4 regions of the Heyndrickxia sp. FSL K6-6286 genome follow, and region 1 is predicted to be linked to each of the others. Evidence: riboswitches for the same ligand, from Rfam matches in the RefSeq annotation. Region 1 holds a riboswitch; each other region holds the start of a gene.
What was found. Region 1 has a riboswitch for S-adenosylmethionine ahead of MHI39_RS02395 (methionine ABC transporter ATP-binding protein). Riboswitches for the same ligand answer to the same signal wherever they lie in the genome.

Region 1 (7,542 bases):
AACATGGATGCAACAATTCAAGGCAGGAATCCAGATCTATCAACAGTATAAGATCCTCCTTTTATTAGGGTTATTAGTATCGGTTACTAGTTTTGGAGTTTTTGCCACACAAGCAATGTATCTTCCCTATGTATCTGAAGTATTAGATGGTTCCTCCTTTGAATATAGTCTGTTTGCTGCTGCATTTCCATTTGGTTATATCATTGGGACGTTTATTGTAGGGAAGTTGAAGCAACCAAAAAAATATTTATATGTAGTCATGAGTTCCTCCTTATTTATTGGTGGTTGTACCTATATAGGTTTAGGTTTAACAAAAGCAATCATCGTCGCCTTATTGATTGAGACAATTGCCGGAATCGTCATGCCATTTTGGAATGTTTTTAGTACCACGCTATATCAGCGGCTTGTCCCTGAAACAATTTTAGGTCAGGTGATGTCCGTCCGTTTTCTTTTAACAAAAGCAGTTGTTCCTTTAGGGATTGTTTATGGGACTTTCGTTGCTACAAAAATTAGTCTACCCTTTTTATTTTTATCGATTGGAGGAATTATTTGTTTCGTCTCTGGATTGGGTTTATGTTATCTAGTTATGTATTCTTCAAAACGCGAACATGTAATCCAGTGATTTATGGTATTGGCAAATAGCTGTTCTTCTTTTCATTGTGGGGAATATAAATTTTATAGTGGGATGTGGAAGGAGGATAGATGAAAATTACTCATGTTTGAAATAACAAACATTAACTTAGATCATATAAAAATTAACTCTTCGGATCATGGAAGTTCAATTTCTTTCGGTTCAACAGTGATGATTGGCAAGAGAGTATATGCAAAGAAAAATCAAGCATTTGGTCAAAATGTAGCTGATTCTATCATTCATATTACTCCAGTTAGTATGACTATTGACGATGATATTGAGGATATGTTTAGTAGCAAACATTCGTTATAAAAAACATGGTGTTTGCTAGATTATTCCTTCCTAAAAGGGGGAGATTCGATGATATTTGCTCCAGTTACAATTAACTTTCAAACCTTAAAAGTAAATTCCCTTGATCATTCTGCAGTGTTAAATATGGGAACGAATCAATATTTAGATGTTTTTGTTTCATATAAGAGAAATCAAGGAATTGGTGAACAAAATGGTGATTTTGTTCAAATGCTACTACCAGTTTCAGCGGTAGCTGATTCAGATATTCTCGATTCACCATCGGTCAAAAATAGTCTTATATAAGGCTGTTGCCTTATAGTTTGTTGCCTTTGTAAAAGCCTAACTGCCGGCTTTTACACCCATAAAGGATTCAGCAATTTTAATGGAGTTTGTAGCTCTTTTGAAATGAAAAGCGCAGCGGTCTTCAGATGATAGTTATTTACTAAAACATTACTAAACTGCAAAATTGTTTAAGGAAAGAGCCAATATAAATGACAGAAGCTTTGAGAGTGGTTATCAATGTTCTTTTTCACACCAACAGTTGTAAATATGCTAGGCTTTAAGATTAATTCAGTGGATAATTCATCTGTAATTAATGCTGGCCCCGTTCAAGCCATTGACCAGTTTACTTCATATAAGCGGAACCAGGCATTCGGAGAACAGAATGGGGATTTTTCTTTAATGAATCTCCCCTTATCCTCTGTTGTTGATCCGGATATTAGTGATAGTGCAACTGCCAAAAACAGTTTTATTTAGTATATGGATGTGTAAAAGCACGATAATGAGTGCTTTTACACATGAAATATACTCTCAAGTACAACCAAAGGATCATAATATGGTCTTCCGAATTCGCTACCGGTATAGTAGAATTCAGGATTCTCCAGATAACTAAATAATGTGTTTTCCTTTTTTATTTCCCATTTTAACTGTTCTTCTTCAGTGTCAAACTGATATGATGCGGACCGTGTTGGTGTTTTGTATTTAACAGATATGGAGGCAATCGTTTCTCTATCCTTTAATATAAATATAGTCGGGTCGCCCTTTGAAAAAGCAGTAAACTCTAAGGAATCGAAAGCTGCGCGAACAGTCAAGTGACCTGCGTTTACAACAAGCCCTCTTTCTCTAAAATAATCTTCAAAGGCATCTAAAAAATCCTGAACTTTTTCTTTCAATATCGGTTGAATATTATTCTCCAATAATTTACTATTTAGTTCTTTTATTTTATTTAATTCGAATGTTAATTTTTCTAAATCACTTTTGCTCATGATTATCAAGCTCCTTATGATTGTTAAATATATTTTACCAAAAATTCTCCTCCATGATGTTATTTGTCTCTAATAGAATAGGTTAAGAATAAGAGAACCTTTCATGACACCGAGATAAGAACTACAAACTTCATAATAACACTGAACCTTTTATTAGGAGAAAAGCCGGCAATAGGGCTTTGCAAAGCAACAAACTATCTGAACAGCTTTTGGTTCAAAGGAAACGAGTCTTGAGGCATTGAAAATGATTGCATCTATTTGATACATACTAAATTTTTTTATGTCTATTGGTTCATTATCCATGAGTATGCATAATGTATGAATGGAGGTGGGGAAAGTGGCATATGAAATTCATGTATCAACAGCAAAACGCCGTTTGACATTGTTGAATGCCGGAAGAGTTGTCAAAACCTATCCAATCGGGGGGGGGAAGATGCTGACCCCTACACCTAAAGGGGTATATACAATCATCAATAAACAGCCAAATCCAGGAGGTCCATTCGGTATCATGTGGATGGGATTATCGAAGCCGCACTATGGAATACACGGGACTAATAATCCTGCCTCAATTGGGAAGCTGGTTTCACATGGGTGTATTCGAATGTACAATAAGGATGTTCTTTCCCTTTCGAAAATTGTTCCGATAGGCACTAAGGTGAGGATAAGCCGAAATTAGTGGTTAAAAAGTATCCACTAGGTCGAGTCCACAGACTTCATTCAAAAAAATTATTTAAGAAAAATAAAAAAAGATATTGACTTATATTATATTTCGGAATATTATTGAACATAATTAATTGAACAAAAATTAAATAAAATGACTATTACTTATCCAGAGAGGTGGAGGGACTGGCCCTGCGAAGCCTCGGCAACGGGTTTGCTATTTTGCAAATACCGTGCTAATTCCTGCAAGCTGATTGTTTTATCAGCTTGAAAGATAAGAAGTAGAGCGGTTAATATAAACCCTTCTTCTTATCTGTGTGCGGATAAGAAGAAGGGTTTTTTTGTTCTTGAGAGGAGAATACAACATGATTAAGTTTGAAGGTGTAAGTAAGGTTTTCCAGTCAAAAGGCAGAGAAGTTGCAGCTGTGCAGGATGTCTCCTTGTCGATTGAAAAAGGGGAAATATTTGGGGTCATCGGCTTCAGTGGAGCCGGGAAAAGTACCCTACTTAGGCTGGTAAATCTATTAGAACGACCAACAACTGGAAAAGTGATTGTCAATGATCAGGAAAATTTATCGCTTACAGAGAAGGAACTCAGGATGATGAGGCAAAGAATTGGAATGATCTTTCAGACCTTTAATCTATTTAACTCCCGAACGGTGTTTGGAAATGTTGCTTATCCATTAAAACTTGCGAAAGTGCCAAAACAGGAGATTAATCGTAGAGTAACAGAACTATTACAATTTGTAGGATTAGCAGATAAGGCGAAGTATTATCCTGAACAATTGTCTGGTGGTCAGAAACAGCGGGTAGGTATTGCAAGAGCACTTGCTACATCCCCAGATATTCTTATCTGTGATGAGGCTACCTCTGCATTAGATCCAGAAACTACTAGTGATATTTTGAATCTGTTAAAAAAGGTAAATGAAGAGTACAATGTGACCATTCTATTAATCACCCATGAAATGCAAGTCATTCGCAATATATGTGACAGAGTAGCAGTGATGGAAAACGGAAGGGTCATAGAGGAAGGATCGGTTTTTGATATTTTCACGAATCCAAAAACACAAACAACTAAGAATTTTATTAGTTCTGTTTTAAATGACAAAATCTCTTCTAAACTATTTGAAAAATTACGATCTAACCCATTAAGTCGCTTATACAGATTAGTTTTTACTGGGGAAGAGACAAGTAAACCGTTGCTTTCTGATATTGCGAAGTCCTATCAAGTAGATGTTAATATCATTTACGGCAATATTAGCGAGTTACAGGAAGTGCTTTTTGGCCAGCTTATCGTTGAATTACAAGGGACAGATCATGAAGTTGATAAGGCAGTGAAGCATTTAGAAAGATTTGTACAAATAAAGGAGGTTACAACTCATGCAAGTTGATTGGAGTACATTTTGGCCCAGAGTAGTGCAGGCATCGGGTCAAACAGTGACTATGGTTATTTTTACATTAATCTTTTCAACAATCATTGGAACGATTATTGGTTTACTCCTTTTCGTCACTCGAAAAGGCAATATTTTAGAAAATAAAACGGTATCTACTATCTTAAATATTTTAATAAATATTATTCGACCGATTCCATTTATTATTTTTCTCGTTGCCATTAGCCCAATTACTAGGATGGTGATGGGGTCAACCATTGGAACAGCTGCAGCTATCTTTCCGATGACAATAGCAGCATCCTTCGGAATTGCACGTGTGGTCGAAAACAATCTTGTATCCATCGATCCGGGAATTATAGAAGCAGCGAAGGCCATGGGGGCAGGTAAGCTACAAATTATCTTCGGGGTATTAATTCGTGAAGCCTTGGGTCCACTAATTTTAGGAATTACCTTTATCACCGTTGGATTAATTGATTTTTCAGCCATGGCAGGTACAGTAGGCGGCGGTGGCCTTGGAGATTTGGCGATGACCTATGGTTATCAACGCTTTGATACGCAAGTGATGATTGTGACAGTTGTGTTATTAATTATTCTTGTACAAATTGCTCAATTTGTTGGCAACTACTTAGCGAGAATTTTCCTTCGTAGATAAAAATAAAGCAATGATAAAAACATCATAAGAAAAGAGGAAATATAAATGAAAAAATCATTTTTACTAAGCATTATTGCAGTAATCACTCTTTCCCTTCTTGCTGCATGTGGCAAAGAAACTAGTGGAAAAGATAGTAAAGTCGTGACGATTGGAGTGACAGGATCGGACGGACAAATGTGGGATATTATTAAGGAAAAGGCAAAAAAAGAGGGTATAACAGTTAAATTGAAGGAATTCTCTGATTATACGATTCCAAATCAAGCACTAGCCGATGGAGATATCGATCTGAATGCCTTTCAGCATATAGCTTTTCTAAACCAATTTAAAGAAGAACATAACCTAGATATTACACCAATTGGAACTACACAAATCGCACCTATGGGAATGTTTTCTGATAAATATAAGAATCCTGATGACATCCCGACTGGAGGAGAAATTGCGATTCCTAACGACCCGTCAAATCAAGCACGTGCTCTATTATTATTACAATCAGCAGGTCTAATTAAATTAAAGGATGATTTTGGTCTATTTGGTGACCCAAGTGGGATTGTAGAAAATCCAAAGAAGCTTAAGATTACACCAGTTGTGGCGCAACAAACACCTCGTGTTCTAAAAGATGTTGCTGCATCAGTCATTAATAATGGGGTGGCCGGCCAAGCTGGTCTTAATATTACAAAGGAATCTATTTATCTCGAGGATCCAAATAGTGATTCGGTAAAGCCATATATTAATATTATTGCTGCACGAACAAAGGAAAAGGATAACAAAATCTATAAAAAAATTCTTGAAATTTATCATAGTAAGGAAGTAGAGGAAGCAATCAAAAAAGATACAAAAGGTGGATCAATCGTGGTTGATATGCCAATTAAAGATCTTGATGGGATTATTAAATAAGGACTAGTCGATTTTTTTAGCATTCACTACCTTTAATTCTGATTAAACATATATGAAAAACAAGAAATAGGAAGGGGAAAAATAATGACAATACAAACAGAAAGTTTAAGAGAAAGTATTGTAAAAAGCATTGAGGATTCAAAGGAGCTATACATTGAGGCAAGCCATAAAATTCACGAAAATCCTGAAATAGGAAATCAAGAGTTCTTTGCAGCAAAGACATTAACAGCTATTCTTGAAAAAGCTGGTTTCGAGGTAACTCGTAATGTTGCAGGGCATGAAACAGGATTTGTTGCACGAAAATCTTCAGCTAAAAAAGGACCTCGAATTGCATTTCTTGCCGAATATGATGCTTTGCCAGGCTTAGGTCATGCTTGTGGTCATAATATCATTGGTACGACAAGTGTAGCAGCGGGGATTGCCTTAGCTGAAGTAATTGATGAAACAGGTGGAGAAGTAGTAGTATTTGGGACACCAGCGGAAGAAGGAGGGCCAAATGGCAGTGCAAAAGGAAGCTTCGTTAAACATGGATTATTAGAAGGAGTTGACATTGCTTTAATCATTCATCCTTCTGGAAAAACAGGTATCACGACACCTTTTCTTGCTGTAGATCCGCTAGATTTTCATTTTTATGGAAAGGCAGCCCATGCATCTGGTTCGCCTGAAAAGGGAATTAATGCGTTGGATGCTGTTATCCAATTATTCAATGGAATCAATGCATTACGCCAGCAATTACCTACAGATGTGAGAATTCATGGTATCATTACACATGGTGGAGAAGCTCCAAATATCATTCCTGAATATGCATCTGCTCGATTCTTTATCCGTGCAAGTACATGGAAGCGTGCTGAAGAAGTATCTGAGAAGGTACGAAATATCGCTCAAGGAGCAGCACTTGCGACGGGAAGTACAGTAAAAGTTGAACGTTTCCAAAATGAGGTTCATGATTTCGTCATCAATGATACGCTCGATGAAGTAATAAAGAAAGAACTTGAATTACTAGGTGAAGTGGTATCGACAGAAAAGGAAAAAGGGATTGGATCTTCGGATGCTGGAAATGTTAGTCATGTTGTTCCGACCGCACATCCATATATTAAAATTGGCCCTGATGATTTAATTGGCCATACAAATGAATTTCGGGAATGTGCTAAATCAGAACTCGGGGATAAAGCATTAATTACGGGAGCGAAAGCATTGGCCTTTACTGGATATCAAATTTTAACAGAGCCTGGCTTACTGGAAAAAGTCCGTGCTGATTTTGAGGCACAATTAAAGAAGTAAGAAATGAACATTGAATATACTAATCTCTCGAGAGAGTAAATAAAAACAAAGGTGTAGGACATTTGTCTTACACCTTATTTTTATTGAAAATTAGTTTAGAGTTCCTTCAGAAATTATGATAAGATAACTTAGCTATAATATTTTTCTAAAACTATTTTTTCAAATATCGTTGCTATTTAGGGAATGTTAAAACGAATAAAAAGTTTGGAAGACCGACAAGTCCTTTCATTCCAAAATAGCCTTTTTGGAAAGGAAATATTAAGTAAATTTTGATTATTTAGTTGATTTTCTGGAGGAGAAACATTTGTCAAAGAAAGAATCATTTATGTTTGTGATAGCAGTTGGTTTTATGCTTTTTGCCTTGTTTTTTGGGGCGGGAAATTTAATATTTCCAGTTATGTTAGGTCAATCTGCGGGTTCTAATATTTGGCTAGCGAATGCAGGTTTTATTGTTACAGGAGTTGGTCTGCCATTACT
Region 2 (7,542 bases), 2.5 Mb from region 1:
AACAAATGATGAAATTGAAACGATGAATAGTTATCTATTTACCCATGTTCCCGAAGGTGGTGGAGAAATGAGGGATGCAGATGATGCTTTTTTTCTACATGGAAAGTTGAAAAATCATACGAGTTTTTCCCTGCAGCTACTATCGGGAATAAATCATGGGTTTGGATCAGAGTTAAAAATATATGGACACTTAGGTACCATTAGGTTATCAAATGATAATAATCTATTTTGGGGAAAAGTAAATGAAGAATTAAAACAGGTATTTATTCAAACGGATGAGAAAATACCTTCACAATTATCAAATGAAGCAAGTGCATATTATCCGGCATTCTATCCTTTTATAGAAAAGGTATATGAATATATTACATTGAATACATTTGATGAGGATTTACCAACCATAATAGATGGACATGAAAATCAAACTGTATTAGATAGAATACTATTCAAATAATTTCTCAAACAAGTTGAACTTAGAATATTATAAATGAGGTGAATGATTTTATGTCACTTATGAATAAAAATAAACCGCGAATTGTTGTAAGTGAATCAATTTCATTAATCGACTCACCTGTAAAAATAACGATTCAAGATGTGAAGCCTGGAAAGAAAGTAACAATTAAAGCAAAAAGGATTGCAACTGGATTAAAAAGGCTTGAACTAGAATCATATGCAATATTTATTGTTGATCGAAGTGGAAAAGTAGAACTTGATAGTGAGGAGCCAATAAGCGGTAGCTATTCAGGCGTTGATGGAATGGGTCTCTTTTGGTCACTTGAATTGACGAAAATAGAGGAGTTAAGTTTAAATAGTGAGTATAATGTAGCTCCCTTAGCCCCACAAATTTTTACATTATATCTAGAAATTAATCAGACAATTGTTCACGAAATCAAGATAACGAGGCTTTGGAAATCGGACAATATTGCTCGTCATGAAATAAGAGAAAATGGGCTAGTAGCAACTTTGTTTTGCATGAACGATCGAACTCCTTTGCCGGCTATTATTGTTTTAGGAGGTTCAGAGGGAGGGATCAATGAATATCTGCCAGCTCTATTATCCTCCCATGGTTTTACAGTTTTCGCTCTAGCCTATTTTGGTATGGAGGATTTACCTAAGCAGGTAGTGAGGATTCCACTGGAATACATGAAATCGGCTATAGATTGGATAAAGTCTCGACCTGAAGCCATTCCTAATTGGATCGGTATTCATGGAACTTCCAAAGGGAGTGAATTAGCACTTTTGACTGCGAGTTACTTTCAGGAGATTAAGGCAGTTGTATCATTAAATGGTTCTGCTATCTCATTCAGTGGTATTGTGCCATGGAGCGAGGATGAGAAACTTCCCCCGGCATGGACGTATAAAGGAATTCCAATCCCATATGCTTCACCAAAGAATCCTATAAATGTAGCACTTGAATGTATCGAAATGAGGCAGAAAGGTGTGGGTGATCCCTTAGAAAAATGGTACAATGCCCTTTGTTCCGATCCTGAGGTTGTTGAAAAAGCAGTGATTCCAGTTGAAAAAATAAATGGAAATATTCTATTAGTCTCTGGAAAAGAACGATTGAATTTTTTCATGAAAGTTTAGAAACTAACTAAAAAATGGGAGGATATGACGAATGTGTTTCCTCTCTTTTCAAGTTATTGCACTGTTGATTGATAAGTAATCCAAGTCGGAGAAGGTTCAAAAGGAAAAGAATTTAATATCTCCATGGCGTATTCATCGGTCGTATCAAACTCTCCCTCAATAAATTGAAAACCTTGTTCAACAGCAAAGACTACTTGTTTTAAAACAAGCGTTTGAAGTAATTTCTTATCCTGCTTATTTTTACAACCGCACCATCCTAGCTCCAAGCTAGTATCTTTGTTAGATTCATGTAAAAAAGAATAAGCTAGTATATCCTTAGAGTCCCAACTAAGACAAATATAACTTCCATCTAGAATAACATCATCATTTAAAAGTATGTTTTCCCATTCATTGAGGTCCATTTTTGCGACTGGATTACATATATGGGTTTGTTCATAAATGTATCTTACTAAGTGTAATAATTTATCCATTAATTCGCGATTTTTTATTAATTCGTGCAATGTTGTTATATTAAGCTTGTCTTTCTTAACATGAAAAGGGGCTAATTTCTTAATCTCCTGAACATTGATATTTGGCATATAGGTTCTTCTAATTTCGTGAAAATCATTTGTTTCAAATAATGTCTTTAAATGTATAGCTGTTTCCCATATCGAGGTTTGAAAAGGATATGTACCTATATTTAGTGTTTTAAGCTCGGAAAGTAATTTGTGCTCAATATTCCATCCACGATAAAATGGGTGTAATAAAATTCTAAAATACATACAAAAAGGATGGAATGAACTGGTCCAAACAATTAAAATCCCGACCAATTGATTATTTACATGCGCAGAAACGGTAAAAATTAGCCTTGTACTTTTTAACAAATTAAGTAGAGAATTTTCTTCATGACATAAAGAGATCAATTCTCTTAATTGTACTTCATCAACTTCTTCATTTTGCTTTATGGTTAAGTCCATTTTTAATCTCCAAAACTTTGCATATCATAAACTTTTTTGAGTTTTAATTCCAAAGGCAAGCCATCTTCCATCAATATCTTCTATAACAAATTCTTTATTATTGTAATCAGTATCTATTAGTGGTCGAATGATTTTTACATTTAAATCATTAAATTCTTGTTGAAGCTGTGTTTGGTTTTCTGTAATAAAATAAGCATCGTACCCATAACCGTACAGTTTTCGATTCGGCACTACCGCTTGCCCATTTGACTTAGTTAAAATGATCTCGGTGGCATCACGATATAAACATATGTGAGGCTCCACCGTATCCAAATAATGAACAGCTTGAAAGCCAAGCTTTTGTTCGTAAAACTTTGCAGTTCTTAAAATATCTGGAGTCGGAAATACACAATGCGACATCAATAACCCTTTGTTCATGATAATATCTCCTAGCTTTTTCAATATGGTACACTAAGTAATATCTATACTTTTGAAAAAATGTAAAAACTTATAATTTTATATTAGTTTATTTTCTATTAAAATTGAAGTGCTTTTATAGTGGCTACTCTTGGTTTGGTATTGATTTTAAAGAACCGATGTTGGGTGGATATCAGTAAATTACAGGAAAGAAAATAAAGGATTTAGAATTATTTGAGGCATTACTAAGCTTTGATTCTTTTACAAAAATAATACCTTTAATCGAAAGATCAGATGATTCACATATAAGGGATCGGTCATTTAAATGGTTGTTGAGACGCTATGAACTGTTTGTTAAATACCACGGTAAAAGGTTTAAAAAAGCCGAAGAATTCTTATACTCTAAAGGCTTATATTTTCATGTAATATAGTTACATCATTCATAAGCTATTAACGATTAAATAGCATATTTGATAAATCTCCAAAATAGGGAAGTGATTGGGTGATTGACAATAAAAGTACTTGGTCGGTCATTTTTAGCATCTTGGGAATCATGTAATATATCATGAGTTATCGAATATTTGATAACCCGACTTTTAGTGAAAAAATGATAATAGCAATAATCATTTGTGGTAGTTTAGTATCAATGTTTTTAAGTATTGTATATGGAATAATAGGTATGAAAAAGAAAGAAAGAGGTCCTTTTAAATATTTAGGCATAACCATCATATTTCTTTTCTTTGTAGGTATAGCATTATCACCGATTTTTATGGGGTTATTTGGATTTAGGGAACCTTAAATTTGAATTTGTTCATACACCACTGCATTACTTGTGTTTAGTTCTACTTAAAAACAATATTCACTTCAGTCAATAGTTTCGCATATCCAAAATCGAGTATGGTTACCAATTCTCGATTTTGGATGTTTGTTATTAATTAATTGCTAGTCGAAGATGAGGCGGCTACACTAGCAGCAGAAATTGCCGCAATCGAAGCAGCTTGTTGTGCTTGTATAATTGCTTGAATATTAGTAGCTGTTCCAATGGACAGAAGATCTTTGTCTTGGATTTTATCCTTCACGAGCATTTGAATAGAGAATAGTAAGCTCATCTCTTTATACCAACGGAATAGTTTTTTTTCATTTAGAATTGAATCAATCGAAATTATTTCATAAATGTATTTTTCAGGCTCGTCTAACAAAGCCAGTACACCAATGGTGGAAAAATGAATTCCTTTAATTTTTAAGTTATGCTTGCGGAATTGCTCATATAGATTTACGCAGTTTTCTGCTAATCTTTCACGGTTATTATTTTCTCCATAAGTAAGTATATGGGATAAAAATTGCAAATCATTTCCTTTACGGAATACTCGGTCTCCTAAATAGTGATAGAAAAATTCAATGTTTTCCATTTGATGTTCAATGGAATAGTTTATATTGGAAAGTAATACGGCTAAAGGATAATCATCATTCGATGTAAGAAAGAAATGCTTGCTTTTCATCGCCTTATATAGCTTCATCGCTAGACCTGCTTGTTCACTTCTATCCATGCCTTCCTTTGGGTGAGTTAATAATGTATATGCAGCTAAATAAGTATATGGTCCCTTGTGAAACCCTTTTTTAGTTAGAGCGTTATAACATTCTTTTAAATCACTGAATGCCTGAATCGGATCGGGAAATTGATTAATTAATAAAGATGCTAATGTATATCTCATCTCTGGATTTATACCTGAATACCACTTTATGTCTTTTTTTAGAAAATCAGATACCTTTAGAAATTCTTTAGGTTCTAGTTCCTTGCCAGATATCATAAACTGTGAAGCAATACTCATGCGAATTCGTTTATCAATACCCCAACTAATTGCATTTGTTAAGGCATCGAAAGAAAATACGAATTTTTCTGCTTGCTTTGCTATGTCCTGAAACATGAAAGCTCCTCCAATTTGTTAATTTGTACTTTTATTTACGTAGGTAGGTGGAAAAAAGTTTCAAATGAGTGATTGATCAAATCTGTTATAACCTATAAAAATACTTGGAATAATTCTTGACAAATTTATCCTCTGAATATATGATATTCACAATGAAATAATTCTTATCAAGAGAAGCCGAGGGACTGGTCCGATGACGCTTCAGCAACCTCTACATCAAGTAGAAAGGTGCTAATTCCAGCAAGCATAGTCTTGAGAGATAAGAGAGATCACATGAACAGTAAAGTCCTCTTTTCTTTTGAATGGAGGGCTTTTTTATTGCTAATTTTTCATTAAACCTCTAAAGGAAGGGATAACTTATGAATAAAATTGTCATTCTTTGTGGGAGTCCTCAAGAAAAGTCAAAAATTGAAGTAGTTCTTCGGCATATTCAAGCTATACTTGAAAGCGAAGGTTTTTCTATAACATTTTTATCTGTTTTAGATTTTTCTCCGGTAAACTTAATAAAGGGGTATTATAATAGTATAGAAATAAAAAAATTTACAGAAGTGATGGAGGAAGCAGATGGAGTTCTAATTGGTTCTCCAGTTTATAAAGCTTCCTATACAGGAGCTTTAAAGTCACTCATTGATTTATTACCAGAGGGTGCATTAAAAGGAACACCTGTATTTCCATTAATGGTAGGAGGAACAGGTGCCCATCTTTTAGCAATAGAATATGCACTAAAACCACTAATCAATAGTTTAAAAGGAAAGCCGACGCATGGGATATATATTTTAGATAGCCAAATTGATCGAATGAGTAAAGATAATCCAATTATTGATGTGGAGATCATAAATCGACTATATGTACAGTTAAATGATTTTGTTCGATCCATTCAAATTAAAAATCCGTTTATTGCATAATTGAAGACGTTACTGTGTTATTAGTAAAAAAGTACTCATCTGAATCATTTATTTTATAAGTAATGACAAATAAAGGGGGGATTTTATTGAAAAAAAGAATTAGTGAAGAATTAATGAAGATCGAAGAAACATATCAAGTGAAGATATTATATGCTTGTGAATCTGGTAGTCGTGCATGGGGGTTTCCTTCTAAGGACAGTGATTATGATGTTCGGTTCATTTATATTCATTCAAAAGATTGGTATTTATCTATCGATCAGAAACGGGATGTGATAGAATTACCTATTAATGATTTACTTGATATGAATGGATGGGAATTAACAAAAGCTCTGAGGCTTTTTCGAAAATCAAATCCTTCGCTTCTTGAGTGGTTGAATTCTAGTATAGTTTATTATCAAGCTTATTCAACAATTGAGAAAATGAAAAGTCTATCCAGTCAAGTTTTTGTTCCTACCGCTTCCATGTACCATTATTTAAATATGGGTAAACGAAACTTTCACAATTTTATGGAGAAAGAATATGTGAAAATTAAAAAATATTTTTATGTACTTCGCCCTATTTTAGCATGTAAATGGATTGAAACATACAACACTTTCCCACCAATAGAATTTGCTGTGTTGCTTGAACAAATGATTCAAGAGGATGAAATCAAAACATCCATTAGTCAATTGCTTGAAAGAAAGCAACATGGCGATGAAAGCGACCAGGAACTCAGAAACGATCTTCTTTACCATTATTTAAAGAAGGAAATGGCTCATTTAACTGATTTCGCTCACACATTAAATAGTAAGGTGGTTGACCCAACGGACAAATTAAATCACTTATTTAGAGAAACATTAGATGAGGTTTGGGGATGAGGCTATGCTCCATTCATCCTCTTTACCTATTTTTTTGTGAAAGCCGGGTTTTATAAGTTTTGTACATTTTTTGTAGCGAGGTAAAATATTGCTCATTTCGGTAAACTATCTCTTCAATGAAGTGCTCCTTTATTTGTAGCAGCCACAAAGTTAACAGTTGTTGATGACCACCTGTAATACTTCCATAAAAATTACAAGTTTCTCGAAAATATTGTCTGTAAAAATAAAGATAATTAGACCATTTTCTGTACCCTGGGAATTAACTCTTATTTATTTGTTCCCAAGTCCATACTAGAGACACGTTATCTCCAATATTTGTGCAAAATGTGTTTCCATCGCCATTCTTGAGACACGTTATCTCCAATATTTGTGCAAAATGTGTTTCCATCGCCATTCTTGAGACACATAATCTCCAATATTTGTGCAAAATGTGTTTCCATCGCCATTCTTGAGACACGTTATCTCCAATATTTGTGTATAATGTGTTTCCATCGCCATTCTTGAGACACATAATCTCCAATATTTATGCAAAATGTGTATCCATCGCCATCCTTGAGACACGTTATCTCCAATATTTGTGTAAAATGTGTATCCATCCCCGTCCCTGAGACATATAATCTCCAATATTTGTGTAAAATGTGTATCCATCGCCATTCTTGAAACACATAATCTCCAATATTTAAGTCAAGTCCTGGTTTTTGTGTAAAATCACTGGCAAGTACTTTCAACCTTAACCCTTTTATTTTTTTTGCGAAACTTCCATGGATTTTGAACTTCATATCCGGTAAGGGATGTCAAATGGTTTTCAATTTGACATCCCTTACCGGATATGTGATCATCCATGATGGAAGTTTAGCTGAAAATAATCTGTTCTATCTTCCACCCATAAGTGCTTTTCTCTTAGCGTAAACCGTATCCT
Region 3 (7,542 bases), 1.1 Mb from region 1:
GGATCTAACGATGTACTTCGATCACATAAGTTATCGAGATAATCACTTATTGTTTGATATGCGACGATAAATTCAATCGCTTCATCTCGCCTCTCTAATGCAAGAAGACCAAGAATAGACCCACCTTCGCAATGGAATGTTTTATGATTAATACTTGCTAATGCTTGATTCTTTAGCTCTTTATTTGGGATAGATGCCGCCTTCTCTTTCCATTGCAGTAGCTCACGATGGACACTAGGAAAAACCCTTTTGTACACCTGAGTCATTAATGAAATAGGATGTGATGGAACTGACATATTTTTCGGATCACCTCATTTTATGATATAACCTAATGAACTCAGTCTTGTTTCCACAAAATTTTTCGCATATTGGAATACCTCTTCTCGTTCAGGTTCACTAAATATTTCGTGATAACTTTCTGGCCATATTTTGTACTGTTTCTCAGATAGTGAAACTTTATTAAACCAATCATTCACTGCTAACTTATTAACAATTTTATCATTTCCACCTTGTAACACGAGTAAAGGAATATCTGGTACATTTGATATTTTTGAAGTAGCTAATTTCATCGCCTTTAAAAGCTCCCGATACCATCTAACTGAAACTTTAGTAACATATAGTGTATCGTTTAATGCCAAATCCTTCGCCTCTTCATTTCTTGTCACTGACTCAATGGATAATCCACTTGAGAATTTTAATTGGGGAGCAGCACGATTTAAAAATATCGATAACACTCCTAAAAAACTCGATGGATATTTTACTAAATCTAAACATGGTGCAGAGAGGATAACACCTGCTAAATTTAACTTTTCCTCTTGGATTGTTCGAATAACCGCAAGTCCTCCCATACTATGTCCTAATAAAAATACCGGTACATTAAATTGATAAGAAGTTTGTACCCAATCTTTTATTTCAAAAATATATTCATCAAAGGATTCGATATGCCCTCGCTGCGATCTACTTGTCATTCCTTGTCCAGGTAGATCACCCATAATCACATGAAATCCTGAAGATCGCCACATCTCAATAAGCCAATTATATCTTCCATGATGTTCCATCGCACCATGAACGATAACAATGACAGCTTTTGGATCTTCATCGGCTTCCCATTTCCACATATCTGAAACCTCCTCTTCTTTGCATTGTAATACTTAACTATTTTAAATGAAACCGATTGATATGAAAAGGATTTGACTATTCCGTGGCAAAGCAAGAATAATTTATCATTTTTCTTATTGTACCCATTATAAAATAATGACAAAATAAAATAGAAAATAATACACAATTAATTTATGGAATAGAAGGGATTGGGTCAAATGATTTACCCATATAAGGGGAAACTGCCTAAAATTGCTGATTCGGCATATATTGCAGATTATGTCACGATTTCTGGAGATGTAGAAATCGGTGAAGAATCTAGTATTTGGTTTAATACGACCATTCGTGGGGATGTTGCACCAACTATTATTGGGAAAAAAGTAAATATACAAGATAATTCAGTCTTACATCAAAGCCCAAATAATCCATTAATTATTGAAGATGAAGTAACCATAGGACATCAAGTAATTTTACATAGCTGTAAAATTAGAAAGAAAGCACTTATTGGGATGGGGTCGATTATTTTAGATCGTGCAGAAATCGGTGAAGGAGCATTTATCGGAGCTGGTAGTCTCGTCCCCCAAGGGAAAGTCATTCCTCCAAATACACTAGCCTTTGGCAGACCGGCAAAAGTGATTAGAACATTAAACAATGAGGATATCCAAGATATGATTAGAATTTCAAAAGAATATGCTGAAAAAGGGAAATACTATAAATCAATACAAAAGTAAAACATACAATACTTCGTTATATTAATTGTATGCTCGAAATAAAAAGTTAGTAAACGATATAATATAAATTTGCTGCTTTCTAAATAATTTGTTGAATGGTGACATTCTTCACTAAAACATTGCAGATTATTGTCGATGTAAATAGTAAAGATGATGGAATAAGGTGATTATTAATGAAATCTATTCTCTCTATTTTTGCTATTTTTCTATTGGCATCTATTGTTTTTTTATTTGGTTATATAAATAAAGAAGATAACAGCTTTGCCTTTGAGGAAAATCAAAAATTGACAGAAACCTTGTCTGCTTCAGATCAATATAAAATTATTAAACTAAAAGATAAGGTCCTTCTTGATATACCTGTTATTTCTCAATTTCCTGAGTTGGCACGCGGCTGTGAAGTAACAAGCCTATCGATGCTTCTACTAGCAGCTGGAATTAATAAGGATAAGATGGCTTTAGCGAGTGAAATTGAAAAAGATCCGACTCCTCAATCTGTAGTCAATGGAAAAGTGTATTTTGGGAATCCACATAAGGGGTTTGTTGGCAATATTTATACATATGATCAACCAGGATTAGGAGTGTATGTTGAACCTATAGTTAAACTGGCTGAAAAATATTTACCTGGGAAAATTGTCAATTTAACGAATTCAACATTTGAAGACTTAAAAATATATTTATCAGATGAACGCCCAGTATGGGTTATTATTAATACAAAGTATCAACAACTTTCGGATTCTTACTTCAAAACATGGTACACCGAAGAGGGACCCATTCGAGTTACTAGTAAGGAACACTCTGTATTAGTCACTGGGTATGATAAGGAATATATTTATTTTAACGATCCACTAACAGGAACAAAAAATAAAAAAGCACCCATTGTCGACTTTAAAAAAGCCTGGGTGCAAATGGGCAGCCAAGCAATTACATTCCAAAATTAGGTCTGTAATCATTGGCTGTTTTTTTATAATGTTGCAGCTGATAGCTTATATTGTTTCTGGAAATCGTATTTCTCTTCAACATACACTGCATGCCAGATCATAAATACAAGAACCGTCCAAATTTTACGGCTATGATCCATTTTTCCTTGACAGTGCTCCTCTAATAAATTCAAAACATAATGTTTATTAATAATATGATCAGTTGCACTTTCATGAATGATTTGTTTCGCCCAATCATTCATTTCATTTTTTAACCAGTGGCGAATTGGGACGGGAAATCCTAATTTCTTTCGATTAAGAACATGATCAGGTACAACCCCTTCAGCCGCTTTTCTTAAAATATATTTGGTTGTATTATTTGCTGTTTTTAAACTAGTTGGTATTTTCGATGCGATTTTAAATACTTCTTTATCTAAAAATGGAACGCGCAATTCCAAGGAATGTGCCATTGTCATTTTATCTGCCTTTAAAAGAATATCTCCACGCATCCATGTATGGATATCAATGTACTGCATACGATCAACCGGATCATATCCTTTTGTTTCTGCATAAAGTGGTTTAGTTATATCTGTATAATCTATACCTGTTCGATACTGAGCTAATAAATCCTTTTTCTCTGCTTCAGTATACATTTTGGCATTTCCAATATATCTTTGTTCCATTGGAGTCACACCGCGTTCAATAAAGCTTTTTCCTTTTACTCCCTCAGGTAAAATTTTTGCTAATGCTTTTAACAAAGATTTTCCAATCGCAGGAATTTTGTCAAACACTTCTAATGATTGCGGTTCACGATAAATATTATATCCACCAAATAGCTCGTCTGCACCTTCACCAGATAATACAACAGTTACATGTTTTCTCGCTTCACGTGCGACGAAATACAATGGAACACATGCAGGATCAGCAAGTGGATCATCTAAATGCCAGATGATTTTAGGAAGTTCTTTCATATATTCTTCAGGTGAGATGATATAACTAATATTCTCAACACCTAATTTTTCTGCTGTTTCCTTAGCCACATCAATTTCACTAAACCCATTATGTTCAAAACCAACTGAAAATGTTTTAATGTTCGGATGATATTGCTTGGCAATAGATGCGATAATTGAAGAATCAATACCTCCAGATAAGAAGGATCCTACCGGAACATCACTTCGCATATGGACGTTTACTGAATCAAATAATACATCCCTAATTTCTTTAACAAATTCATCCTCTGATTTTTGAACTGGTTGGAAAGAGGCTTTCCAATAACGTTCAATCTTCATCTTCTCTCCAGGCTTTTTCGTAAAATAATGTCCTGGTTCTAATTTTTTTATTCCTTTTGTCATTGTTTCTGGTTCAGGAACAAATTGATAGGTCATATAATGTTGTGCTGCATCATAATTAAGCTCTTCATGGTCCATTGCAAGTAGAATACTTTTCTTCTCTGATGCAAAGAATGTCCGTTTTTCTTCTTCACGATAGAAAAATGGTTTAATGCCGAATGGATCGCGAGCACCAATTAAAACTTGCTCTTGTTTATCCCAAATCGTAAAAGCAAACATTCCCCTAAGTTTCTCCACCGCTTTTTCTTTATAATGACTATAAAGAGCAATAATTACTTCTGTATCTGAAGAAGTTTCAAAAGTAAGTCCCATCTCAATTAGTTCATTTCTGAGCTCAACATAATTATATATTTCACCATTAAAAATAATCCAATAGCGCTCATTTTCATAGGTTAATGGCTGGTGTCCACTTTCTATATCAATAATACTTAATCTGCGGAAACCAAATTGGATATGCTCATCTTCAAAAAAACCTTCATCATCTGGTCCACGATGTGTAATAATATCATTCATATTCTTAAAAAGCTGTCTATCCGAATCTCTTAAACCAATCTCTCGGTCATGAATACAACCAACAAATCCACACATTTATGTATGTCACCTACTCCATTTCTAATTAACATACTTTATTAAAGGCCAACCGCCTTTTAAAAATACACTCCACTATACTATCATTATTTTACTTTTTTTGCAGTAGACATTATATATATTTTTATGGAAAGAACTACAAGTGAATAACAAACGTGCAAGCATCTTGCTCAGCCCCGCCAAGTTATGGTAACGCTTTTGATTTTCCTTTGGTGAGGTTGTTTGGAATCAGGCTCGACGTAAACAACAATCATGTGATTAATATCTACGGTGCATATTTTCCTTAAGAATAAAAAATGGGGCTACCCATGTAGCCCCATTTCATTCTTTAAAGTGAAAAGTCACGTAATGCTTCTGCTTTGTCTGTTCTCTCCCATGGAAGATCAAGATCATGACGACCGAAATGGCCATATGCAGCTGTTTGCTTGTAAATTGGACGGCGCAAATCAAGCATTTTAATAATCCCAGCTGGACGTAGGTCAAAATGCTTTCTAACTGCTTCGATTAAGATATCCTCTTCAACCTTCCCTGTTCCAAATGTATCAATTGAAATAGACACCGGTTGAGCTACCCCAATCGCGTAAGCAAGTTGAACTTCACACTTATCAGCAAGACCTGCAGCTACAATATTCTTAGCAACATATCTAGCCGCGTAAGCTGCTGAACGGTCAACTTTTGTAGGATCTTTACCAGAGAATGCTCCGCCACCATGACGTGCATAGCCACCATAAGTATCAACAATTATTTTACGACCTGTTAAACCAGCATCACCTTGTGGTCCACCAATTACGAAACGACCAGTCGGATTAATAAAATATTTGGTATTTTCATCGATTAACTCTTTTGGAACTACTGGATTAATCACATATTCTTTCACATTACGTTGAATTTGTTCTAAGCTTATTTCCGGATGATGCTGAGTAGATATGACAATTGTATCAATACGAACAGGTTTGTCATTTTCATCATATTCAACTGTTACCTGGGTTTTAGCATCAGGACGCAAATATGGAAGAATATCCTCTTTACGAACTTCAGAAATTCTTCGTGCTAGCTTATGAGCTAAGGAAATAGGTAATGGCATTAATTCTTTTGTTTCATTACATGCAAATCCAAACATTAACCCTTGGTCACCTGCACCAATAGCCTCAATTTCCTCTTCAGACATCTGACCTTCACGAGCTTCTAATGCTTTATCTACACCCATTGCAATATCTGCAGATTGTTCATCAATAGAAGTTAGCACTGCACATGTTTCTGCGTCAAAGCCATATTTTGCACGAGTATATCCAATTCCTTTAATTGTTTCACGAACAATTTTCGGAATATCCACATATGTACTTGTTGTAATTTCACCAGCAACAAGTACAAGCCCTGTAGTTACAGATGTTTCACATGCTACACGAGCATTTGGATCTTTAGCTAAAATTGCATCTAAAATCCCATCAGAAATTTGATCACAGATTTTATCTGGATGACCTTCTGTTACAGATTCAGATGTGAATAAACGACGCTTTTTTGTCATATTTATTCCTCCCAAAAATTACTTCTATCTATTTTTACGCTTCACGGTACTCATTCCCTAATAGTATGAAATAAACCATAGATTTTATCCTTTAATGTTAAGGAGCAAAATCCTTTTCATGGGTTTAGAAAGACGATATTGTATAAAAGATGGCTTTTCGTATTCTTGTTAAATTTATGCAGAAATTTACCTAATAGCTACAAAGATTAGAATAGAAAAAATAAAACCTTTCCCCGCATGTTTATGAGAGGAAAGGTTAAGATCCATTATCGCGCCTTTCACTCTTATCGTTCAAGGTATTCCCTTGCGTCAGGTTAGCACCATTGCTTTCTAGTTTAGAAAATCTTAAAATTAGATTACACAATCGATAAACATCGGTTATGATCTAACTAAAAAATTCTAACATAGAATGCCGGTTGCTGGGTTTCATCGGGCCTGTCCCTCCACCAGCTCGGGATAAGAGTATCCGTTCAAGGTAAAATATTACGCAATTTGCAAGTTCGTGTCAACATGTTCCTACAAAAATTTTTATTCATCTCTTATTTCCTATTAAATAGATCACGAAATGTATGAAGAAAATATGTCGAAATAATGTTGTTAAAAAAAATGTGCACAAATAGTATAGACTATTAATACAATTGTGTTATACTAATTAACGAATAAAAAACAATCTTTAAATTTTTGAATAAAGGAAGGTTAGTATAATGAAATCTGTCGCATTTTCAAATACATTAGCTGAAATTTTAACTGGAAAAAATGTGTTATCCCAACTATCTGTTCCTCAATTAGTGGAAAAAGTGTTACAACGTAAAGAGGGAAAATTAACATCAACTGGTGCTGTTTGTGCTGAAACTGGTAAATATACTGGCCGCTCCCCTAAAGATAAATATATTGTTGAAGAAGCTTCTACAAAAGATCTTATTGATTGGGGTTCTGTAAACCAACCAATTTCGGAGGAATCATTTGATAAGCTATATAAAAAAGTTAGTAATTATCTTAAGGAACAAAATGAAATATTTGTTTTTAATGGTTTTGCAGGTGCAGATAATAAGAGTCGCTTACCGATTCAAGTAGTAAATGAATATGCATGGCATAATCTATTTGCACATCAATTATTTATCCGTCCAACTGAAGATGAATTACAAACACATCAAGCAGAGTTTACCATATTGTCAGCACCGAATGTGAAAGCGGATCCAACGACCGATGGAACTAACTCTGAAACATTTATCGCTGTTTCATTTGAACGTCGTATAATCTTAATTGGTGGAACTGAGTATGCTGGAGAAATGAAAAAAGGAATTTTCTCCATTATGAACTATCTACTACCTCAA
Region 4 (7,542 bases), 1.2 Mb from region 1:
CAAAATCTCTACAAATGAATTTGTAGCAATGATGGATCTAAAAAACCATCTCAAAAATATGGCGCCTCATACGATAGCAGTTTCGGTTACTTTCTTAACGTCTTTTGCTAATTTTAGTACAGTAGGTATGATTTATGGAACCTACAACTCTATTTTCGGTGAAGAGAGCTCCGAAATTATTGGCAAAAATGTATGGAAGCTATTAGTAAGCGGGATTGGAGTATCTTTACTTAGTGCAATGATTGTTGGTCTATTTGTTTGGTAATACCCCCATCCCAATTGTTCTTGATTTGTCTATTTAATGGTTTCGTTCGTTTGTTACATTTGAAAAAGACCCCTACCGTCGTTTTTTTTCATGTAACAGGGTTCATGTTTGCAGTTCGTTTATCAGTGAATTAAAAAGAATTCTCGTTCTTAAACTCTTTTTATACGTTAATACATTTACCTAAATAACAACAATGCTAAGCATTAGAAATGGGTTGTCTATAAGAGGACAAATTTATCCTCTTACTAGAAAACCCTGTTCTTTTCTCAAATATAATAAATATATTCCTTCGGTAGGACTCGTTTTAAGAACTGTTGTGTCCTTTCTTCCTTAGGTTGTGTAAAAATTTCCTTCGGTGTCCCTTCCTCTACTACCGTACCTTCATCCATAAATACAACACGATTAGCTACATCCTGTGCAAATGACATTTCATGTGTAACTACCAACATTGTCGTTCCTTCATTGGCAATCTTCTTCATGATGTTTAAAACCTCACCAACCAGCTCAGGATCAAGAGCTGAAGTAGGTTCATCAAATAAGATAATCTCTGGATTCAACGCGATCGCTCTTGCAATACCTACTCTTTGTTGTTGCCCACCTGACAATTCATTTGGATAAGCATTATATTTATCCGATAATCCAACCTTATCCAAAGATTTCTTTGCAATTTCAATTGCTTTTTCTTTTATTATTTTCCTTCCAATAATTAAACCTTCTGTTACATTCTCTAATGCTGTTTTATTATTAAAAAGATTATAATTTTGAAAAACAAACGCAACCTTTTGCCTGACCTCATGAATTTGTTTTTTAGTAGCTGCTTTAAGATTTACATTCATATTCCCAAAAACAGCCTGACCTTGATCGGCCCTTTCAAGAAAATTAATGCATCTTAACAATGTCGTTTTACCAGATCCGCTAGGACCAAGAATAACAACAACATCTCCTTTACTTATGCTTAAATTTACCCCTTTTAATACTTCACTTTTCCCAAATGTCTTATGCACATTCTTAATTTCAAGCATAATGTTGCCCCCCTTTTGCTGTAGTTGTTTTATAGGAGCTAAGTCTTCTTTCAAATAGCTTGAACCCATATTCCGTTATGCTACAAATAATCAAATACACAAGAAAAATATCAATATAGGCCTCAACATAGTTATATCCTACATTTGCCGCTACCTTTGCCTTTAAAGTAATTTCAGGTAAGGACATAGCATAGCCTAAGGAAGTTGCTTTTATCAGATTTACCGTAGCGGTGCAAATATTTGGCAATGCCACCACCAATGCTTGTGGAATAATAATTCTTCGATAGGCTTGAACATTCGTTAATCCCACAGATTGGGCAGCTTCTAATTGTCCTTTACTTACTGTTATTAATGAGGAACGAAATATTTCAATTAAGATTGCAATCGTATTTAGAGAAAAAACAATAAATGCATACCATATCTGATTCACCTCATAAACATTTTTATCTATATGGAGCCTAGAGAATAACGATGATATGACTAAAGGTACGCTGTTATAGATAATAAATATCTGAACGATTACAGGTGTTCCACGAACAAATGAAACATATATTCTCGAAAGTTGACTTAAAATTGGGATGCGATTAATTCTTGTTAATGCCAATAAAAAACCAAATGGTGAGGCGACTATTAATGCGACAATCGTTATAATTAAGGCAGTAGGTACGCCTGATAAAGCAACAAAAAACGTATCGACTAAAAACTCTAGATTAAAGCTACCTTGCACTCGCGTTCCTCCTTATGTTGATTTCAATGATTGTTTTCCTTTACTAAATCCCTTTTCAAATTTTAAAAATACTTGTTCGATCACAATAGAAATAATCCAATAGATGATCGATAATGCCAAATAGATCTCTAAAGCATGTGCATTATAATTGCTTGCAATAATGAGATTGGCTTTCCCCATTACATCTATTAGGCCGATCGTATATGCTAAAGAGCCTTCTTTAATTAACTCCAATAGACTGTTTCCAAAGTTTGGAATAGCTACTACAAATGCCTGTGGAAAGACAATTCTTCTATATGCCTGAAAAGGACTTAATCCCACACTAACAGCAGCCTCGAATTGCCCTTTATCCACAGATTCATACGCACTCCTTATTACTTCAGACATAAATGCACCAAACTGAAGAGAAAAAGTAATTACTACAAAAACAATTTTGTCAACATTACCAGTCTGAACTGAAAATTTTTCTAATAGTGCTGGAACCCCATAATAGACTAGAAATAACAAAACAATCGATGGCGTACATCTTAAGGCAGTGGTGTATCCATTAGCAATTTTTCTAGCAATCCTACCTTTTCCTATTTTCCCCATCGCCAAAATAAACCCTAGAATGGTTCCAAACGTTACCGATAAGCCAGTAACAATAAATGTTACTTTTAGAAAAGGAAGCAGCATTGGGATGGATTTGAATATATAAGATGCATCAAAGTATTTTTCCATTATCCCCCTCCATTTTTCCTACTTTTTCGCTTGATCTAATACTTCAAATAAATCTCTTCCGTAAAATTTCTTACTTAACTCATTCGTTTCTTTTTTCTCTTGCAGTTGTTTGATCGCTTGATCATATGCATCCGCAAATTCCTGCTCTTTTTTATTAAATAGTGGCCAGGTTTTTATTACGGCGAATTCATTATAGACAACATCATTAACTAAATGATGATAAGGACCATTTTTCTCCTCTACCTGTTTTTTAAAAGGACCCTCAATCATTACTCCACCATCTACACGTCCTTCATTCACCCATTGGACAACATCAACCGAAAAGGTTTCTCCTGCCTTGAGCTTAATTTTATTATCTGGGTGTGACTGATTATATTCATCAATAACTGTATACTGAGCATTATTTGCGGCAATCGGTGCGAGGGTGTATCCCGCAGAAGCAAAGTCTTCTAAACTTTTAATCTCCTTATTTTCTTTCTTTAATACAAGTCCTGTACTACTCAGTCCAAGAAATTCTTTAGGATAAATAAACTTCTTTGTCCTTTCTTCAGTCCAGAATGCATTTTTTACTCCAACCTGAAATTTCCCTTGTTCTACCCCTAATAGTAAATCATCACTCGTTGTACCTACATACTCAAATTCATATTCAGGTAAGAGTTCATCGACTAATTTCATGACCTCTACATCATACCCAGTTGGATTCCCATTCTCATCTATGTATGAAATGGGCTTGGAGGATTGATCAAAAGCTACTTTTACCTTTCGAATCTTGCTACCATTTTCATCGGTTGATGAATGATTTGCTGATGTTGTACAGCCTGCCAATAACATAACGAATGTCAAGCAACTAATAATGCTAACTACCTTCCTTTTGTCCTCCATGAAAAAAATCCCCTCTCTTTACATTTTTCTGTACCGTAGCCAACAAAAAGGATATCATCTTCAACTACCCACTTTTTCATCACCCCTAAAAATCGAAAAACCTTTCTTCTACCGAAAAGAAGAAAGGCTCAAAATACTTGAACAATCTCCTCTTATCTTTCAGAACCTATTTGCTCTGCTGGAATTAGCACCGTTTAATCAAGGAGATTAAGGTTGCCGGGTATCATAGGGCCAGTCCCTCCACCGCTCTAGATAAGAAAAAACTAAATTATATATTCCTATAAGAAAACTTGGAATTGCTTAAAATTTAATATATCCAGTATTCTGACTATTGTCAAGTATAAAAAAAAGGAGTATAAACTCCTTTCATCCCTAATCATCGATTTTAATGGATCCCCTTACTCATAAATGATTCAAACTGCTCAGTCTTTAAAGGCTTACTATATAAATACCCTTGTACTTCATCACATTGAAACGATTGAATAATATTAAATTGTTCAACTGTTTCAATTCCTTCTGCAACAACCTTCATCCTTAGCCCATGTGCTAATTCAATAATTGCCTTTGTTAGGGCAGCATCTTGAGAGTCCAAATGAATATTTTGTATTAACGAACGATCAATCTTAACATATTCAAATTGAAATTGTTTCAAATAGGTAATAGAAGCATATCCTGTACCAAAATCATCTAAAGAGAATGTAATCCCTCTTTCTTTAAAATCTTTTATCGAATCATAGACTATCTTTTCATTTTGCATAATAATTCTTTCAGTGATTTCAAATTCAAGCAAGTTTGGACTAATCCCAGTATCTTGCAAAATTTGCATTACACCTATACTCCAGTTTCTTTTCAAGAAACTTTTCGGTGAAATATTAATTGAAACAGGGACGACCGGCATGGATTGAACTTGCCAATGTCTTATTTGTTCACATACATATCGAATAACCCAGTCTCCAATTTCTACAATTAAGCCTGATTCTTCAGCAAAAGGAATAAATTCTCCTGGATGGACAAGTCCTCGTTCTGGATGCTCCCAACGTATTAATGCCTCAGCACTAACCATTTTATTTGTTTTAACATCAATTCTAGGTTGAAAATCAACCCTAAACTCATTGTTAGTTAATGCTCTTCTTACATCCTTTTCAAAGAATGTAGATTTATTTGGACACTTCATTATTGATTGAGAATATAAAACATAATTATCCTTCCCAAGATCCTTTGCTCGATAGAGAGCACTATCTGTATTTTTTAGTAAAGTCCATGCATCCTTACCATCTAAAGGATATTGACAAATCCCTACACTTGCAGAAACATACAACTCATAATCATTTATTGTAAACGGCTCTTTTATTCCTTGAATAATTTGTTCCCCTACTTGATTTAAATCATAAATATACTTGTCATTTCTTAACAAAATGGCAAATTCATCCCCACCGATTCTAGCAACCAATTCTTTATCAGGTATCATTTCAACTAATCGGTGTCCGATCTGTATCAATAGTTCATGGCCAATATCATGGTTTAAAGAGTCATTAATGTATTTGAATCGATCCATATCCAGAAAAATAACGGCAAATGATTGATTTTTTTCCTGTGAATCCTCAATCAATGAATGCAATACTTCATCAAACATTCTTCTATTCGGTAAATCCGTCAAATAATCATGATAGGCAAAATAAGCAATTTGCTCCTCATTGCTTTTTTGTTCTGTTATGTCCGAAATAATTCCATCCAGTCTTGTAATGTCTCCCTTTTCGTTAATAAAAGGAATCGTTTGATCCTGCAGCCAACGAATCGAACCATTCTTATGAATGATTCTGTACTGATGATGAATGGATTTCCCTTTCTTTAACTCACTTTGCTTCTCAAAATAAATGGAATGATCTTGCTCATAAATAATATCCTTCCATAGAAAGGAATTGGTCATCATCTCCTCAGAAGAATAACCTGTAATATTATGAAGCCCTTCAGAAACAAATAATATTTTTTTAGTCTTGAGATCTTGTGACCAAATACATACTTCTAGATTATTGCAAATTTTTTTAAACTGCTCTTCATTTTCTTTGAGCTTCTTTTCAATTCCCTTACTTTTCGTTATATCTTTAGCAATACCAAATATAGCAACGATCTTTTTGTGTTTAATAATAGGAATTAAATTAATATTTACTTCAATGGCAGACCCATTTTTATGTAGTAAGGCAATGTCGTAATTTTCAGGTCTACCATTACATGCTTGTTGAAAGTAATAAATGGAATGATCTAATGATTCTGGTGCTACATACTTTTTAAACGAACCATATATTTCACTACTATCATATCCAAACATTGAGGGGACCTTATTATTAAATGATAGAACATTCCCTGTTAGATCTAATGTAAATATAAGATCGGGGTGATGATCTAAAATCGACTGATAAGCTTGATTAAAATTATATAAATGATCATCTTGTTCATACTTTTTTATCTCTACTGAATCCATTATCCCTTTATATGCCTCTTTACCATCGGAACCCATGATATTCCCCTCCACTACCTTGGATAAATAAAACTGTCTGAATTTGTCGAAAAAAGGAATATTTTCATGTTATTATTTCACTTTTTATAATCGTAGTCAATGGTTAGGAAATTAATACCTATTAACCAGCATATTTATACATTCGATAATGAATTGGACTAATAAAAAGTGCCTCCCCATATAAGGAGAGACACCTCTAATTAGTCAAATAAATCACCAAGAATATCCATCATCGATTTTTTCTTTTTATGTTTCGGTGGATAGGAATGTTTGTTATATTTTTTATCATATTCTTTGGAATAGTGTTTTTCCTGGAAGGATCTTTCTTCTGATGGATAGGACTGATAATATTGCTGATCATCTTTTAAGCCCTGTGTAATTTTTTCTAATTCTCCTCGATCTAACCAAACACCTTTACAATTAGGACAAATATCAATTAATACATTTTCCTTTTCTACTTCTTTCATACTTACATTATCACAAACAGGACATTTCAATGATATTCCCTCCACTCGATATGATTTATGTTATATGTCAATTGTAACATAATGAATATTTCATTTTCCGTTATATATATTCCTATTATTCACAATTTTGTTAACAAAACTTAACAGTTCATATAGATCATATAGTGAAATTTGACTAAGGTCTTATTAGGTAGTTTATTAATTGTAAGCGCCTGAGGTGTTTCGAAAGACACCTCAGGTAAATTTGAAGCAACCATTGTAAAAGTTTCAGGTGCAATAATTCTCTATCGTCTAAGAAGATGTTATATCTGAAAAAAGTGGTTGTGTCCTTCAAAATCATTTTGAAATTAGTGACAAGATTATTTTTCGAATGAATGCTGCTTATTCTTTTTGTTATTCTTACCTTCTTCTCCCCTCCTCTTTTTTGAGGGGGAGTATTTTTATTTACTAAATAAAATTGATTTATTAGAAAATTGGTGGAATAATAAAACTTAAAAATAAATTTTATAGATAAAGAGGGACCAAAATGAGAGATTATTCAATTACTATCATCGAAAATCAAGAAAAAAAACAAATGCCTGATCCTAATCAACTTGAATTCGGAAAACACTTTACAGACCATATGTTCATAATGGATTATACAGAAGGAACAGGATGGCATGATCCCCGAATTGTACCTTATCAGCCTATCTCCTTAGATCCTGCTGCTATGATTTTCCACTATGGACAAACCGTATTCGAAGGGCTTAAAGCATATAAAACACAAGATAACAGGGTGCTTTTATTTAGACCTGAAAAAAACATGGAAAGATTGAATATGTCGAATGATCGCTTATGTATACCACAAATTGAAGAAGAATTTATTTTAGATTGCTTAAAACAATTAATTAGCATGGATCAAGATTGGATTCCATCAGCTGAGGGAACTTCCCTATATATCCGTC

Region 2: another riboswitch for S-adenosylmethionine. It lies ahead of ssuE (NADPH-dependent FMN reductase); the one in region 1 lies ahead of MHI39_RS02395 (methionine ABC transporter ATP-binding protein).
Region 3: another riboswitch for S-adenosylmethionine. It lies ahead of metK (methionine adenosyltransferase); the one in region 1 lies ahead of MHI39_RS02395 (methionine ABC transporter ATP-binding protein).
Region 4: another riboswitch for S-adenosylmethionine. It lies ahead of MHI39_RS22955 (transporter substrate-binding domain-containing protein); the one in region 1 lies ahead of MHI39_RS02395 (methionine ABC transporter ATP-binding protein).

What each region holds. Positions count from the first base shown of each region.
Region 1 is NZ_CP152029.1:434,962-442,503, forward strand. Features, by position in the region: gene MHI39_RS02365 (MFS transporter) at 1-622, shown strand, start outside; gene MHI39_RS02370 (hypothetical protein) at 716-943, shown strand; gene MHI39_RS02375 (hypothetical protein) at 992-1,225, shown strand; gene MHI39_RS02380 (spore germination protein) at 1,442-1,678, shown strand; gene MHI39_RS02385 (hypothetical protein) at 1,714-2,187, opposite strand; gene MHI39_RS02390 (L,D-transpeptidase) at 2,525-2,863, shown strand; SAM riboswitch class I at 3,010-3,128, shown strand; gene MHI39_RS02395 (methionine ABC transporter ATP-binding protein) at 3,213-4,238, shown strand; gene MHI39_RS02400 (methionine ABC transporter permease) at 4,228-4,890, shown strand; gene MHI39_RS02405 (MetQ/NlpA family ABC transporter substrate-binding protein) at 4,936-5,784, shown strand; gene MHI39_RS02410 (M20 family metallopeptidase) at 5,869-7,065, shown strand; gene brnQ (branched-chain amino acid transport system II carrier protein) at 7,370-7,542, shown strand, end outside.
Region 2 is NZ_CP152029.1:2,923,890-2,931,431, reverse strand. Features, by position in the region: gene MHI39_RS14855 (Gfo/Idh/MocA family oxidoreductase) at 1-451, shown strand, start outside; gene MHI39_RS14850 (acyl-CoA thioesterase/bile acid-CoA:amino acid N-acyltransferase family protein) at 502-1,584, shown strand; gene MHI39_RS14845 (hypothetical protein) at 1,638-2,540, opposite strand; gene MHI39_RS14840 (VOC family protein) at 2,565-2,957, opposite strand; gene MHI39_RS14835 (hypothetical protein) at 3,502-3,735, shown strand; gene MHI39_RS14830 (DUF4003 family protein) at 3,872-4,861, opposite strand; SAM riboswitch class I at 5,023-5,127, shown strand; gene ssuE (NADPH-dependent FMN reductase) at 5,221-5,766, shown strand; gene MHI39_RS14820 (nucleotidyltransferase domain-containing protein) at 5,853-6,623, shown strand; gene MHI39_RS14815 (IS256 family transposase) at 7,496-7,542, opposite strand, start outside.
Region 3 is NZ_CP152029.1:1,517,102-1,524,643, reverse strand. Features, by position in the region: gene MHI39_RS07645 (tetraprenyl-beta-curcumene synthase family protein) at 1-296, opposite strand, end outside; gene MHI39_RS07640 (alpha/beta hydrolase) at 312-1,118, opposite strand; gene MHI39_RS07635 (gamma carbonic anhydrase family protein) at 1,317-1,829, shown strand; gene MHI39_RS07630 (C39 family peptidase) at 2,003-2,767, shown strand; gene asnB (asparagine synthase (glutamine-hydrolyzing)) at 2,791-4,683, opposite strand; gene metK (methionine adenosyltransferase) at 5,012-6,208, opposite strand; SAM riboswitch class I at 6,490-6,671, opposite strand; gene pckA (phosphoenolpyruvate carboxykinase (ATP)) at 6,913-7,542, shown strand, end outside.
Region 4 is NZ_CP152029.1:4,544,388-4,551,929, forward strand. Features, by position in the region: gene MHI39_RS22935 (nucleoside transporter C-terminal domain-containing protein) at 1-265, shown strand, start outside; gene MHI39_RS22940 (amino acid ABC transporter ATP-binding protein) at 532-1,287, opposite strand; gene MHI39_RS22945 (amino acid ABC transporter permease) at 1,280-2,014, opposite strand; gene MHI39_RS22950 (amino acid ABC transporter permease) at 2,027-2,734, opposite strand; gene MHI39_RS22955 (transporter substrate-binding domain-containing protein) at 2,753-3,616, opposite strand; SAM riboswitch class I at 3,766-3,875, opposite strand; gene MHI39_RS22960 (EAL domain-containing protein) at 4,002-6,131, opposite strand; gene MHI39_RS22965 (zf-TFIIB domain-containing protein) at 6,332-6,628, opposite strand; gene MHI39_RS22970 (branched-chain amino acid aminotransferase) at 7,125-7,542, shown strand, end outside.